2 regions of the Calothrix sp. PCC 6303 genome follow, and region 2 is predicted to be linked to the other one. Evidence: riboswitches for the same ligand, from Rfam matches in the RefSeq annotation. Region 2 holds a riboswitch; the other holds the start of a gene.
What was found. Region 2 has a riboswitch for cobalamin ahead of cobG (precorrin-3B synthase). Riboswitches for the same ligand answer to the same signal wherever they lie in the genome.
Positions count from the first base shown of each region.

Region 1: another riboswitch for cobalamin. It lies ahead of CAL6303_RS25425 (TonB-dependent receptor); the one in region 2 lies ahead of cobG (precorrin-3B synthase).

Region 1 covers NC_019751.1:6,260,403-6,268,529, forward strand. Annotated here, with positions in the region: gene arsM (arsenosugar biosynthesis arsenite methyltransferase ArsM) at 1-379, shown strand, start outside; gene cobJ (precorrin-3B C(17)-methyltransferase) at 467-2,188, opposite strand; gene CAL6303_RS25415 (hypothetical protein) at 2,480-3,253, opposite strand; gene CAL6303_RS25420 (CIA30 family protein) at 3,509-4,996, shown strand; gene CAL6303_RS30075 (hypothetical protein) at 5,185-5,442, opposite strand; cobalamin riboswitch at 5,666-5,826, shown strand; gene CAL6303_RS25425 (TonB-dependent receptor) at 5,846-8,029, shown strand; gene CAL6303_RS25430 ((2Fe-2S) ferredoxin domain-containing protein) at 8,098-8,127, shown strand, end outside.
Region 2 covers NC_019751.1:6,436,445-6,444,571, forward strand. Annotated here, with positions in the region: gene cobG (precorrin-3B synthase) at 1-1,166, opposite strand, end outside; cobalamin riboswitch at 1,199-1,461, opposite strand; gene CAL6303_RS26120 (hypothetical protein) at 1,627-2,475, opposite strand; gene CAL6303_RS26125 (DUF4912 domain-containing protein) at 3,267-4,523, opposite strand; gene purD (phosphoribosylamine--glycine ligase) at 5,141-6,448, opposite strand; gene CAL6303_RS26135 (ABC-F family ATP-binding cassette domain-containing protein) at 6,619-8,127, opposite strand, start outside.

The DNA of each region.
Region 1 (8,127 bases), 180 kb from region 2:
AGGTGCATTGACCTATGATGAGTATATTCAAAGAATTATTGATGTTGGGTTTGGTCAAGTAGAAATTCGTGCCCGTCGTCCCTATCGATTGTTAAATTCAGAAATCTATGACTTGCCTGACCATTTACTTTTAGAAAGTCTTGATTCAGTATCTTTTAAACTTCCAATTCCTGAAGATGGAGCCTGTATTTTTACTGGTAAAACAGCGATTTATAGCGGTTCAATGGCATATTTTGATGACAATAATGGTCATATTCTCCAAGCTGGAATTCCCACAGCAGTCTGCGATAAAACAGCAAGTAAATTAGCACAAGTAATACCAGAAGACTTAATAATCACAGATTCAACTTGGTATTATGATGGCGGTGGCTGCTGTTAAAAAATAAGTAATGAGCTACGGTATACACACAGCGATGGAATTCCCTAGATTTTCCATAATTCCACGCCCGCTTAATACCATTTGGCTTTAAGCTTTGTAATGTCTTGGTGTGTATACCCAAACCCCTCCTGGATGATTCACAACCCTTGTTTGACTAGAACCAATTAGGATAAGCGATCGCATGTCAACTTCGGCTGGCTGAAATTCGTCTAATTTCACTACTTCTATTGATTCTCCTTCTCTTCCCAAGTTTCTCGCTATTACTATTGGCGTTTGTGGTGAACGATACTTTTTTAATATTTCAGATGCGGAGATGATTTCTTGGCGACGTTGCTTAGAAGCTGGGTTGTAGAAAGCTATTACTAAATCTGCTCCTGCTGCCGCAATAATTCGTCGTTCGATAATTGACCAAGATTTGAGAATATTTGACAGGGAAATTACGCAGAAATCATGACCAATTGGCGCACCAATTCGAGCCGCAGCAGCTTGGATGGCAGATATACCAGGACAAACCTGAATTTGAACATGTTGCCATGCAGGGTCAAAAGCTGTATCTAACACTTCAAATATCGCCGCTGCCATGGCATAAATTCCCGGATCTCCAGAAGAAACAACCGCGACATTTTTGCCTGTTGCTGCCAAATCTAGCGCCATCTTTGCCCTAGCTAATTCTTCCCGGTTATCGGAATCATGCCGTTGTTGTCCAGGTTGTAAAGTTCCAGCTAAATCTAAGTAAAAACTATAACCAACCAAGTCTGTCGCTTCCCCAAGTATTTGTTTCACCTCCGGTGACATCCATTCACTAGCACCGGGTCCAGTCCCCACAACGGATAATTTACCCCTGGGTTTTCCTAAATTATTTGTATTAATTAGTTCTTGAGATACTGCAACACCAATATTCGGAATTGGGGAAACTAACAACCTTCCTAAATTATTTGTCGCAGCTAAAACCAAAGATGTAGATGTTTGCGGATTCTCTGTATCTAGAATCCGCAAAGGCAAATTTAGCAACTTCGCAACCTGATTTACAGTGGGGGAGGCTGCATCCGATTGTAAAACAAATAGTCCCGCCAGAGATGCGATCGCTAATTCAGCAACATCCAATATTTGCCGTACCACACTCACAATATCCTCTGCTTTCATCTCCCCAACATCACTAATTCCCACCGCGATAGTTTTGGGATGGTACACCAAACAATTGGGAATATAACCAGCTTTAGATTCCGTCACCCAAATCCTTAATTCTCCCTCCTCATCAACAGGTAACTTACTTTCCTCCAACCAAGTTGCTTTCCCCTCCAACTTCACCTTTGCACCTGCAAGTAAATCAGCAATAAACCCCTTTGCTGCTTCCGGATTTGCCAACTCATACCCTGGTGGAGGGGACAGTAAAGCAGTACGAAACCGGATATCTCCTGCTGTGGTAATTGCCGCTTCCACACCCAACCCTGTGGCAATTTGCCTAGCTAAATCGTTCACCCCCCTAAGTCCCCCCAACAAAGGAACTACCGCACTCCCATCCTCCCCTATAGCCAAAACTGGAGGTTCTTGACGCTTATCAGAGATAATTGGTGCTAGGGTACGAATCAAAATTCCCGCTGCACAGATACCAATAATTGGGACTCCATCTGTAAATAATTTTCGTAAAGTTTCACCAAAATTGTCGAAACTCACATCAACACCCGATGTTCTCCCCACCAAACCATAGATTGTCACTTTGGGTGCGACTGTAGCTAATACTGTCGCAATTTTCCGAGCAAGGGAGACACTATTTTGATTGAGAACAACAATTGCAGCAGATGAAAACATTTTTATGCTTATACTTAAGTCCCTATCAAAGATAGTATCTGTCATTGCCACCAGAGGGAAGCATAAGAAGTGGAAGGATGTAGAGACGCAAAATTTTGCCTCTCTAAAAGTGTTTTGGCACCCAACTAACCCAGTAGTCAGACAAAATTAATTACACAATGTCATTGCGAACACAAGGTTTTGGACTGCTTCGCTTTACTCAAAATGAATGTAAAATGTTTGCGCGACTACTTATGAAGTCCAGGATATAGAAGGTTTTGATACCAACAATAGGACTTTTCAAACATCCTCTTAGGCTGTCTTAAAAAATCGAATAATTTCGCGTACATGATCTAAAAATTGTCCATCTGTAGAAAGTTGCGCGATCGCTTGTTCTGTTTCGCGGGATAATTGCTGGTGTTCGCTGTGGTTTGTTGCCCCTAGTCTTTCCAAATTATTTGCTAAACGTGCCAATTCTTTGCGGGTTTCATCTACATAGCTTTGCTGGGTTGCAACCACAGAGTAGGGGAATTCTGGATTTAGTTGTTCTTCGAGAATACGTATTTTTTCTTCTAATGTGCTGAAACGTCCACGCAATTCGTAGATATCTTCGCGGGGATATTGTAACTCTTGACGAATCATCGTTAATCTTGCGTATACATACTCATAAGCGCTAATAGCAGGACGTAATCCAGTTAATAATAAAGCTGCACCCGATGAGATGTAACCCACAGTACTAATACCAGTGGCAGCCAGAGTATATAGAGTAGCAGCGGAGATGACGTGTAATGCGATCGCTATAATCAACGAACGCTTTGCCAGCAACCTAACATACTTTTGCTGCTTCTCATCAACTGTAATTCCTTTCTCTTTTGATTGCGCTCCCTGTGCTAAAACTTCTTTAGCTTGAAAATGAATATTCCAGGGTACAGTTACAATCACCAACAACCACCAAAAGCTTGCCCCTGCAATTACCCAGTCTAAAAAGTTACCTGATGGAATATGAAACCATTGAAAACAAGCAAAAACTAATGCCATCAAAGCGACAATTCCAACACTTGAACCCACAAATAGATTTAGATACATCAGGCAACCTCTTTTACTATTGGTATTCCCCACATCATGGCTTTTCAGCATAAATATCTAAAAAATACCTGTGATACTTTCTTGAGTTACACACATACTACATAGTTAATTGGGAATTTTAGTTCGGCACTTTAACTTGAGATGTCTCCCCAGGGTGGTTTTAACTTAGGGTAAATTAATTATTATTAAGAATATGATTGTGACACTTGCAGCATATGCATGTTCAGAGCTGAAGACTAAATAGGAATAAAAGCTATGACTAATGAAACTCGCGGACAATGGGATTTAGGTAGATTTATTCAAACACTCAACTATTTTGAAGTTGTACCACCTTTAAATTGGATTCAAAATATACTACAGGGTAAGTTCTTTCAGAATAGCCAAAATCAGCCAGATGGAGCCAAAAAAATGGGTGTAATCTTAGTTGCAGGGGCAACAGGTGGTGTGGGTAAACGAGTTGTACAACGCTTACTTCAGCAGGGTTATCGAGTGAGATGTCTAGTGCGTGACATCGAAAAAGCTAGAAATATTCTTGGTAACGATACTGATTTAATAGTTGCCGATATTACCAAACCTGAAACTTTAAACGAATTAGTTATGTCAAATATCCAAGCTGTAATTTGCTGTACATCAGTGCGTGTGCAGCCTGTAGAAGGCGATACACCTAATCGTGACAAATATAACCAAGGTATTAAATTTTATCAACCGGAAATAGTCGGTGACACACCTGAAAATGTTGAATATCAAGGTGTCAAAAATTTAGTTGAGGCAGCGGCAAAATACCTCCCCCAAGGAGACGAGAAGCTAGTTTTCGACTTTACTAACCCATCAACAGATTTGAAAAATATTTGGGGTGCTTTGGATGATGTGGTGATGGGTGGAGTTAGTAGCAGTAATATGAGTTTTCTTGATAGTTCAGCTATATTCGCTGGAAATATTTCCATTGCCAATTCTGGAGGTTTTGCCTCAGTTAGAACTAAAAACTTTGATCCAGCAATCAATTTATCTGGTTATGAAGGAATTGATTTAAAAGTTAAAGGTGATGGCAAACGCTATAAATTATTTTTGCGTTCTGATTCTGCCTGGGATGGTGTTGGTTATAGTTATTCCTTTGACACAGAAGCAGATACTTGGATTAATATTAAAGTTCCCTTCAGTAATTTAATTCCTGTATTTCGTGCCAAAGTTGTTAGGGATCGTCCTCCAATAGATACCAGTAAAATTTGCTCTTTACAATTAATGTTAAGTAAATTTGAGTATGATGGTGAACTAAATCCCAAGTTTTCTGCTGGTGCTTTTGCTTTGGAAGTAGAATCAATCAAAGCCTACGGAGGTAGCAAATTACCTAGATTTGTCCTCATTAGTTCCGCAGGTGTCACCCGTCCTGGAAGAGAGGGAATTAACTTAGAAGAAGAACCCCCCGCAGTTAGATTAAATGATCAATTGGGAGGAATATTAACTTGGAAACTGAGAGGAGAAGATAGTTTAAGGACAAGTGGTATTCCTTATACAATTATTCGTCCTTGTGCTTTAACTGAGGAAACTGGTGGTAAAGAATTATTAGCTGAACAAGGTGATAATATTCGCGGCAAAATCAGCCGGGATGATGTTGCTGAATTGTGTTTACAGGCATTACAAGAAACAGCAGCATCTAATGTCACTTTTGAAGTGAAACAAGGAGAAAATCAAATGGGGAATCCAGGATGGAAAACCTTATTTTCTCAGTTAAAAAGTGATAGCTGAAATGAGCAATGACTTAAATCTACGTGTTGCCACCCCCAACGACATAGATTTGCTAGGACACTGGGATGATATCTATCTGATGTGGGCTTAGGGACTTCCAATTAAAAAAATACCCACAAATTTCTTGTGGTGCGGGCATCTTGCCCGCAAATTATCAAGGATGGGCAGGATGCCAATACATATCTGCGTTACTTCGGATTAAATAAGACATCTAGTGAAAATGAATGTAGAGACGTTCTGGTGGAACGTCTACACAAAATTTGGGTATTGATGTGTGATTCAAAGACATTAAAATTGCTGTAATTACTGGAGATGTTAAATGGATTACGCGATCGCATAACCCATTTAACACCGATTAAGAGCAGAAGTACATCGCAATATAAACTATTTGTCGGACAAATTGCCTCACAAGTATTGACAATCACCTCAAAGAGAATGATAATCATTTTACTCATTTTAAGTAAATATTATTACAGTCAAAACTTTTACAGGTATGAATCAGTGGTTATTTGTCAAGTACTGAACATCATCAAAATCGATATATTCTGCTTTATAGGTTGGATAATCAAATCTACTCAGTTGCTTTTTACCCTCACTTTCGAGATCCTCTACGCAAAGCATACTTACGAATGTAATATTTCGACATTAATCACCAAATATATCCGTGCTATTGTGCGAAAATGCATTGGTTCTAATCAGAATTATTCATTAAAAATAACGGGGAAAGTTTGGTGAAAATCCAGCGCTGTCCCGCAACTGTGACGAGGCAAATTTTTCTTTTTAATCTTTGTCTCTAAGTCAGAACACCCGCCAATCGCCACAAAAAACATAATTATCTGCGAGGTACAGATGAGAAATAATATGTTTAATTCCCAATTGGGAACTAAGTTTGCTGTGTCTAGTTTGGCAGCAATATTGGGGATATTCTCTGGAAGTTACAAAGCTAGGGCAACGGAAATCCCCCTAATATCCAACTTTCCCAAAAACGAAGGTACTGCTTCAGATTTACAACCAGCTACACAAGTCATACCCAACAACAAAATAGCAGAAGTCGCTCAAGAATCGACACCAACAGAAGAACAAAAAGAAGAGAAAGAACCCGACATCGAAATAAACGTCGTCGATAAATTATTGAATGAACCTGTGTACTCTCCTTTTCGTCGGGAAGGGACAGTTAAAGATTCTACCCGTCCCATATATGTGATTACGGGTGAAGAAATGGAAGCACAGGGTGTGAGAACAGTCCGAGAAGCACTCAAATTTGTTCCTGGTATCTTACCAGATGGAACTGTTGGAACTGAACCCCATGCATTAAGTGGTCAATTTATTCGTGGTTCTAATGGTGAACAGGTGCTAATTCTGCTTGACGGCAGACCAATTAATAACTTAGGTAGTGGTCGTTTTGATCTGTCAGAATTCACTACCAATAACATTGAGCGAGTCGAAGTGTTACCAGGTGGTGGTTCAACTCTTTATGGTTCTGATGCAATTGGTGGAGTAATTAATATTATTACCCGTCGTCCCACAGATAAAACCACAACTGAAGCAAAGGTAAATGTTGGTGCTTATGGATTGAATCAACAGACTATTCAAAATAGTGGAAAAGCTGGGGATATTGGTTGGGTAGTGGGATATAATCGCACTCAATCCCAATATAATTATCCTTTTTCAATTCCCGAAGCTAACTTTAGGGGAACCAGAAAAAATAACGATGCTCTCTTCAATAACTTTAACGTTAAATTAGAAGCAAATTTAGGTAAGCGTAATACTCTAACTTTTTCCACACAATACTTAGGAAAAGAACAAGGAACACCAGGAGGAGTTCCCATACTTGTACCACAATTTGGTCAAGGTTCTGGTAATGTACTAACCGATAAAAACCGCAAATATACAGACCAAGTTTTAAATGATTTAAGCTGGAGTTCTAAGCTTGGAGGGGGAAATGATTCGCTATTAACAGCCAGATTCTACACCGATTTTCTCAATACTCGCTTTGACTCTAACTCCATCACTAATCCACCTCAATTCAACAGAAGATTCGAGACAAAACAAAGTTCTTACGGTTTTCAAGCTACCCATAGCTGGAACTTCAGCAAAAATCACAGTATAGTTTATGGTTTTGACTATCGAAATGTGAATGTTGTTAGTAGTGCAATCAGAAATTCTACAGGTGTCAACACAATTAACTATGACGATAATATTGGGCAAAGTGCTATTTTTGCCAGATACGAAACAAGTCTTATTCCTAACGTCAAATTCAATTTAGGTTTGCGTCAAGATTTCAACACTTTAGCCAATGCTTCTGCAACATCACCATCAATTGGTGCAAAATGGGATATCAGCAACTCTACTACTATACGGGCAAACTACATCAGAAATTTTCGTGTCCCAACGGTAAGCAACTTATTTAGTCTTAACCCAACATTTATCGGGAATCCCAACCTTAAACCAGAAAAAGGAGATAGTTTTGATATTGGTATCGACCAAAAATTAGGGGACATTGGTTTGTTGCGCTTAACTTTTTTCCAAAATAACATATCAGACCTAATTGCTTTCAAATCTATTAGACCAGCCGTGAATGGAGTAACGGGAACTTGGGAAAATATCGGCTTAGTTGAAACTTCAGGAATTGAAGCGGCATTAAATTTACAAATTGCTAAAAATATCTATGCTTTTGTAAATTATACGGCAAATGATCCACGCATCAAAAAAAGTTCTAATCCGGCAGAAATCAACAAAGAGTTACGATTTGCAGGTGCAGATAAACTAAATTTGGGTGTTTCCTATGAAAATACTCAAGGTTTATATCTTGGACTATTGATGAATTCTCTGGGGAAATATCCTACGAATAATACCAACACTGAGTCATTAGCAGGTTACACAACTTTTGATGCAAAAACTCGCATTCCCCTCAGTCAGAACTTCACCCTTAATGCTAGTGTAGATAATATCTTTAATCAAAGATATCAATTATTTGCTGGATTTCCGGATGCGGGTAGAGTATTTCAAGTTGGTTTAAGTGCTAATTTCTAATGATATGTATAGATGCTATGTATATGTAGCGTCTATACAATTAACCTACATATTGCGAGAAAATTGCCATGATTGAATTCAATCCTTGTGTTATCCCA
Region 2 (8,127 bases):
GGAAGATCTAAGGAAATACGGCTAGTCAAATATTCAGCTAAGATAGTTGCCATCGCTTTTGTATCTGTAATTCCAGCTTTACAACCTTGATTCCCAGTGCAGGCAACTATTCCCGATTGGGGACTGCTGGCAGATATCTGTAAACCTATGTTTGCTATCTCAGATTTAACTTTGAAAATATTTTGATTTTCAATATCAGGAATTAAAATATTTTGCCAAGGAGTCAAGCGTAATGTTTTATTTCCATATACATCTGCAATCTCTCCAAGCTTTTGTAGATTAGAAGTGGAAATTTTACCTAAATTTATCGCAATTCCTATGTAAGATAAATTTAGCTGTTTCTGTTGATGAATATCCAAATGATGATGCTTATTTTCCCGTTCATCAAACTGAATATTTGTTCTTTTTAAAACAAAAGGTAATTCAGATTTCACTAATTCTAAATACTTTTCTGTCCCCAGATTTTTGACAACTTCTAAAAATCTTGGCTTAGACGATGTATGAATATTCACCTGCATTAAGTAAACCTTAATCAAAGCTACAATCACAGGTAAGCATTGTTGCTGGTGAATAACAATATTTGTAGAATTCCCTAACAATAACCGTAAATAGATTTCACCATCTAAGTCCCGTACTGCGACAAATTTAATATCATTGGGTTGCTGGTAAATTGCTACTGTGCCACTACCATCAAATCCCACACTAAATTTTGCCGATAATCTTTGTAATTCCGGATGAGAACAAATATAATTATCTAGTTCCCGCACTAAAGGAAGAGTATTAATTAACTCCTCCACATCAATTCCCGCAGTTGGACTTGCCATAATGTTGCGGATATGATCGATTTCGGGAATTACTGCTGCTAACCCAACTTGCTGTAAACTAGTTACAGCTGTAGAGGGAATTTCTCTGACTCCACGAATTTGCAAGTTAGCACGATTCGTTAAATATACATTTGCATCACCAAAATTTTTAGCTAAGTCAATAATTGCACTTAACTGTAAAGTGTTAATTATGCCTCCAGGAATTCTAACCCTGATGATATTTCCATCACGGGCAGGTGTTTGGTAAAAAATACCCGGGCATTTTGGTGTGTCAAAAAGTGATTGATTAACTGAAATTTCTGGAGGGAAATTAACCGATGAGGTTTTAATCGAAGCCGACAATAGACAACTCCTTCCCTATGCAACGTAGGAAATTGATAGGATGCTGCTGATGTTGGCATTCTGACTTACCAGATTCTAAGTTGATTTTAACCATAAGTTGACAACGAACTCAACAAGCGATCGCTATTCATCTTTATGGCTATTATTTCAGTGTTCATAGGCTTCGGCAAAGCAGCGAAAAGCCACACTAAATTTAGAATCTAAAATGGTTTACAGTTGCGGCACAGTCCCGGAGTTTCACCGGAGTTTCCCAATCATAAGCTTATGCAATATATCATGAGTTTGGTATCTAAATTTTAAATTCTAATTTTTTTTATCTATTTGGAATAATCCCCATCTAGTAACTAGCTACATTTTTGCATCACCTGATAATTTTGAGTTTCTTCACTATTACTAGCAGGAAACCACAAAAAAGTGGATGAATTAGGGGGATTAGTTGAGCTAAGATGACAGAAGTATTTTACGACATCAGTAATTCCCAAGCTGTTTTTCTATTACTTTGAACTTCAACTGCCATGGGAATAGCTTCTTCTCCATCAGGTGGAGTAAACCAGAATTTTAGATTAGAACCTTCAACAACTATTTCACCCTCAATAGTTTGAATATAGAGTTTACCTTGATAAACACTCAAAATATTATTGTTTTTTGATTGTGGTGCTTGTCTGGTGTCATTACCTCCAACTGTTGAGTAGGAATTACTGGAATTACTAGTATTGTCTTTAGCAATAAAAGTTTCTCCTAAATCCAAATCCTGACTCAGACTTTGCGCTGGTGGTTCTCCGACTTTCTTACTTGCCCAAATTATGCGCTGGTTAACTGTGAAAACTAATTCATCAGAGGAGGTCGTAATGTAGACATCTTCCTGATTGAATACCATGCTTCTGACAGCTTGCCACTTATTATTTATAAATATTTGTAAACCTTTTTCGATCACCACATCGCTACGCTTTTTGTGGGTTTGGAATCGCCAAATTCTCCATAAATTTACGACTTCACCATAGTTGACTTTAAAGCCATCGGGAACTGGTTGATACTCATAACGCATCAATCCTCCCTCTTCTTTCCCTAGTGGAATCACAGAATTTTCAATCAACAGTCTATTAAGCAATTCCCAGTAGTCAGATTCTTTACGTATAAAGAAAACCTTTGAGTTATCTGTATTTTTAACCTTTGCTAATAAAATTCCTTTCTTTGAAAGTAGTTGAATCGTATCTGAAAGCGGCTCAACACGGAGATTGTGATTGTAATATAATTTGATCTCGCCTTGTATAAATTGCCTGACTAACTCAATATCATCTAATAAATTCATAATTCTCCCTGGTGCGATAAATACTCTTGCAGGACTCCTGCAAAGATGACTTATAGAAGTCACCCCTCAGCATGTTAAGGCTTTTGTTTGAGTCCTAAGTCTCAGCGTGAAAGCTAATATTAGGTACTCAAAATCCTGCTTTGCCATAACTCCTACTCAAGTCTTAATCTTGAAACACTTCAATTTTGAGCAGTTGTCAATATTTTGCATCAATCTCAGTAACTTATATTTCTAGTTTTATTCTATATATCCGGATACATGAAAGCAACAAATGAAACTAGGTGGACAGTATTAACACTGATACAAAACATTTATTTTGTTTAGCCCAAACAAAATCTTCTGCTGATACCGTTATAACTTGTACTAGGAAGATCTTCGATTTAATTAGTGATTAAATAAGATAAAGATTTGAGATTTCAAAGCCGGAATCATCTTAATCTGCACAATAGATAACTTTTTATTATTTTTACCTCTAGTGTGCTACGGAAATTCCTTGATACCCACGTATAATCTGTGTGGATAAAGTAGTGTAAGAGACTTCCAAATAAAAACATATCCTAAAATTTATTGTGGTGCAGGCATCCTGCCTGCTACTAATGCAAGAACGTAGAAGTAAACTACGCAATGACATTGTGTAATTAATTTTGATTGGTTACTTATTCCTGATGGGAAGCGTAAATACTGGCTTTGAGGTTTAAGTCTAATTAATCGCAAAAAAATGGGCAGTGTATAACTACCCATCCTTTTCAATTCATTTTTAGTTGACTTAAGTTAGTGACTTAAACCCAATTCTAGGAAAGCCATTCTAAAACAGCTTCTTCCTTAGTATTGGTATTGCGTGATGGGGTTTCGCGTTCAAACTTCATGTGAATTGAACGAGTTTGTTCACCATCTGCTGCAACTGCCATAATTGGGTAATCAATCAAGCCGTCTTGGAATGACATCTGGAAGCGGAAAGTACCATCTGGATTGAGTTTGATGGGACGACCTCCAATAGTTACGTTTGCATCTGGTTCAGTAGCACCATATACAATCAATTCTGCATCAGCAATTAACCAGAATTTGCGAGGACGCATTGGTACATCACCAGAGAAACCAGCACCCGACATCCCAACACCCGACATGTTTAAGCCAGATGTAGTGGGAACTGCCCACATACCAACACCACTGGGGAATATGTAAGAACTGATTGCTTGTTCCGGTGATGTCACACCAGGTACTTGGTGCATAGAACCAAACAAGGAACCAGCAACACGCATTGCTTCGGCTGATTCAGTCATCCCGAAGATTTGATCGTAGATTGCATTGCCAGTGTTGCCCGCAGCGCTATCGGATGTGGATGTAGCAAACTTCTTCGCTGGAGGTACAAGTTCGTATAAAGTTTTACCCCGTAAATCATCTTCAAAGTCTACGGTGATAAATACATCTTCAATCCAATCGGAAGGATAGACAGGAGGAACATGAACGCGGGCAGAGCGTGCCAGAACTAACCAGCGTCCATCAGCACAGCGATAGCCAATATCAATCACGTAGTCTCTGTCACTGACAGGAATTGGTAAATACCACTCTCTTGCCAATTCGTCGCTGGGGTATTCTTGAATGCTGTGGGGGCTTTGGTGATCTAAATTGATGTCAGTGACATCATAAATTCTGAGGGCTAATTGTTGTCCACCGTTGCGTCGTAGCTCTTCTTTATGCTCGTTAGGAATGTCCCAATAGGTGTAAGCCCATTGAGGATCACGAGGCATTAATACAATGCGGCTTTCGCCATATCCACCTGGTAAATCTGCCAGAAATTCATCTACATCTGAAAGATTACCGCCATTGCGATCTACTTGTCCTAACTCGAATTTTGCTGCTTCCACGACTTCTTGAGCCTCCAGTACACGAGATTGAGTGAGAGAGGGTTTGTTACGTTCAACTTCTAAAATTGAAGCTAATAACTGCGATTTACGCATCCGACTGTAACGTGAGACACCATAGGCACTTGCAACTTTACGCAGTTGTCGCAATGTCATTTCATCTAATGGTGGGCGTTCTTTTGCCATGATTTTTGAACTCCGGTTATTTTGTATGTAATTTTCTCTTAATTTCCCCTGATTAATAACTAAAAATTAATTTGATTAACCCCCCAGATGAGTTTTTCCCAATTTGCTGTTTAAATTTTCAGCTTCTTAATTAAATATTTTTCTGATCTAAGCACTATTGAAGATTTCTTCAATTTTGCTTCGGTCAATAAATGTTTTGTTTGGGATCGGTAAGGAAGGAGTTCTTTGTAACTGAATATTAACCAGAGACCCCCCACTGGGATCAAGGGGTTCAGGGTGCTATTTTCAATCTTTCTACGAATTTACAGGCTATCTGGGATCTTCATTGTTAAGGAATCATGACATTCTAAGGTTCTGAGGGTTGAGAATAGTGTGAATTGTTAAAGAATTCTGACGTATAAATGCTTATTAAATATTTATACTTAGATATTTGCTAAAATTATACTATTTATTACTAGTAAGCATAGCCAAAAATAATAGAGAGATATCGTACCCGTATCTCTCTATAGAACTGAAAATACCTCTAATTTAAGCTATTTTTAGGCGATTAGATTTGAGAAAGGACTATAAGATGAAACTGTCTTAATCAGATCGGGGATCGCATGGACAGTATTAAATCATACCTCTGTTTGCTTTTCTAGCCTATGTCCAATATCTCGACGGTAGTACATCCCTTCAAATTGAATTTGAGCAATACTCTTATAAGCTTGGGCTAGGGCTTGTTTAAAGTCTTTACCTATTCCAGTGATATTTAAAACCCGTCCACCATCGGTGAGAAGTTGAGAGGATTCTAACTTGGTTCCGGCATGGAATATATAGCTTGCGGGATGTGAGTCATTCCCGTCTTTGGTTTGTGCCTCGGAAATACCTGTAATTACTTTTCCTTTGACGTAATCCCCCGGGTACCCCCCTGAAGCGGCGACTACTGTAGCTGCTGCCCCATCTTTCCATTTTATCGGTGGCATTTCTGAGAGTTTTTGCTGCGCGCAAGCAATTAATAAATCTACCAAAGGGGTATCCAGTAAAGGTAAAATTACCTGAGTTTCGGGATCACCAAAACGACAATTAAATTCCAAGACGCTGAAATTTCCATCTGGTAATACCATTAACCCGGCATATAGCACCCCACGATAGTCTATACCCCGTTTGTTGAAAGTAGCGATCGCACTTTCTAAAACTTCCTTTTGTACCCTTGACATCATCTCTTCTGTGGCAATTGGTGCAGGTGCATAAGCCCCCATCCCTCCAGTATTATCTCCTGTATCACCTTCGCCAATGCGTTTATGATCTTGGGCTGGTAATAAAGGACGAATTGTCACCCCGTCGGTTAAAGCTAAAACAGATACTTCCTGTCCTGGTAAATACTCTTCAATGACGATAAAGTTCCCAGCACTCCCAAACTGTCCGCCAAAAATTGCCTCAATTGCTGCCTCAGCTTGTTCCAAGGTTTCCGCGATAATTACACCTTTGCCTGCGGCTAAACCATCAGCCTTAAGCACAATTGGGATTCCCTCTGCTTTTACGTATGATTTAGCGGCTAATCCCTCAGTAAATACCGCAGATTTAGCTGTGGGAATCCCCGCTTCCTGCATAAAAGCCTTTGCCCAAGCCTTACTAGCTTCAATTTGTGCGCCCATGCGATTGGGACCAAAAACCATCAATCCTTTCGCTTGGAGGTAGTCAGTGATACCATGAGCTAAGGGAACTTCTGGTCCCACGACTACCAAAGAAATTCCTTCCTTTGCCGCTAGCTGACTTATTCCAGCAAAATCATCAACTGCCAAAGGGACATTTTCACAAGCTGGTAAAGTTGCTGTTCCCCCATTTCCAGGGGTACAAAAGATTTTTTCTACATCCTTGGATTGCAATAACTTCCAAGCTATGGCATGTTCTCGCCCACCATTCCCAACAAGTAAAATTTTCACTACCCTTGCTCCATTTCCCATGCAATCCAATATTTTTTCACCAATTGGGTTACAGATGCAAGTTTTCTCGCAATTGTAAATTATAAACTTTGTGGGTAATAACTTAAACGACAATATCTCCGACTTCATTTAAGAAGTCGGAGATATAAACTTATGAATTGAAGGGGAAATTACTTTTTCTTCCCACTTGCTTTTGTTGTTTTCGCAGCTTTTTTCGCAGCTTTTTCAGCTTCAATAGCTGCTAATTTTGCGGCTTCTTTTTCTTCTTCAATTTTGCTGAGATAGTAATGGTAATCGCCTAAATAAACGCGGAATTCACCATCCCGAATTTCCACAATTTTGTTGGCTACTTGTGAGATAAAATAACGGTCGTGGGAAACAACTATCACACTACCATCATAGTTTTGAAGGGCGCTTTCTAACATTTCCTTAGCGGGAATATCTAAGTGGTTTGTTGGCTCATCTAGAATCAGTAAATTAGCTGGACGTAAGAGCATTTTTGCTAATGCTAAACGAGCTTTTTCTCCACCACTAAGGGGAGCAACATTTTTAAAAACAGTGTCACCGCTAAATAAAAATTTACCTAATAGTGTACGAACTTCTTCATTACTCCAGTCTGGCATCTCATCATGGATGGTATCCATAACTGACTTATTCAAATCTAAGGCTTCAGCTTGGTTCTGTTCAAAGTATCCAGGAATCACATTATGATCGCCTAATTTAACAATTCCTTCTGTAGGCTGTTCCATGCCAGTAATTAGGCGTAGAAGTGTTGATTTGCCAGCACCATTAGGACCAAGAAAGGCAATTCTATCACCCCTTTCAATTAATAAGTCTGCACCTAAAAATAGGACTTTATCATCATAAATGTGGGTTAGATTTTTTATTTCCACTACTTCCCTACCACTACGAGGTGCAGGAGGAAATTGGAAATGTAATGTTCTAACACTACTTGTAGGTGCTTCGATGCGCTCAATTTTATCTAACTGTTTCTCACGGCTTTTTGCTTGGGTACTGCGAGTTGCACTAGCGCGGAATCTATCGACAAATGTTTGTTGTTTTTCGATTTCTTTTTGCTGACGTTCAAAAGCACTCATCTGTGCAGATTGATTTTCCGCTTTTTGTTGTAAATATGCGGAATAATTCCCTAAATAAGTACTGGAAACACCGCGTTCAGTTTCCACAATTTGGGTACAAAGACGATCTAAGAATTCCCGGTCATGGGAAACTATGATCATTGGGGTAGTGAGTTTCTTGAGATATCCTTCCAGCCACTCAATGGTTTCCAAATCCAAGTGGTTTGTCGGTTCATCCAGTAGCAATAAGTCGGGATTCTGGAGCAAAATTTTCCCTAAACCCATCCGCATTTGCCAACCACCGCTAAATGCACTCACCAAGCGATCGCTATCTTCCAGAACAAACCCCATTTCGGGTAAAATTTTCCCAATCCGTGCATCTAAGCCATAACCATCCAAGCCTTCAAACTGCCGTTGTAACTTATCTAGCTTATTAATTAATTTGTCCAACTCATCGGGTGTTGCGGTTTCCATGTCGCGCTGCACCTGCAACAAACCCATCTGTACTTCGTTTGCTTCCTTAAATACAGTCCAAAACTCTTCGCTGACTGTACGTGTGGGATCAACTTCAAATTCTTGGTTAAGATAGGCAATATTTAAGCT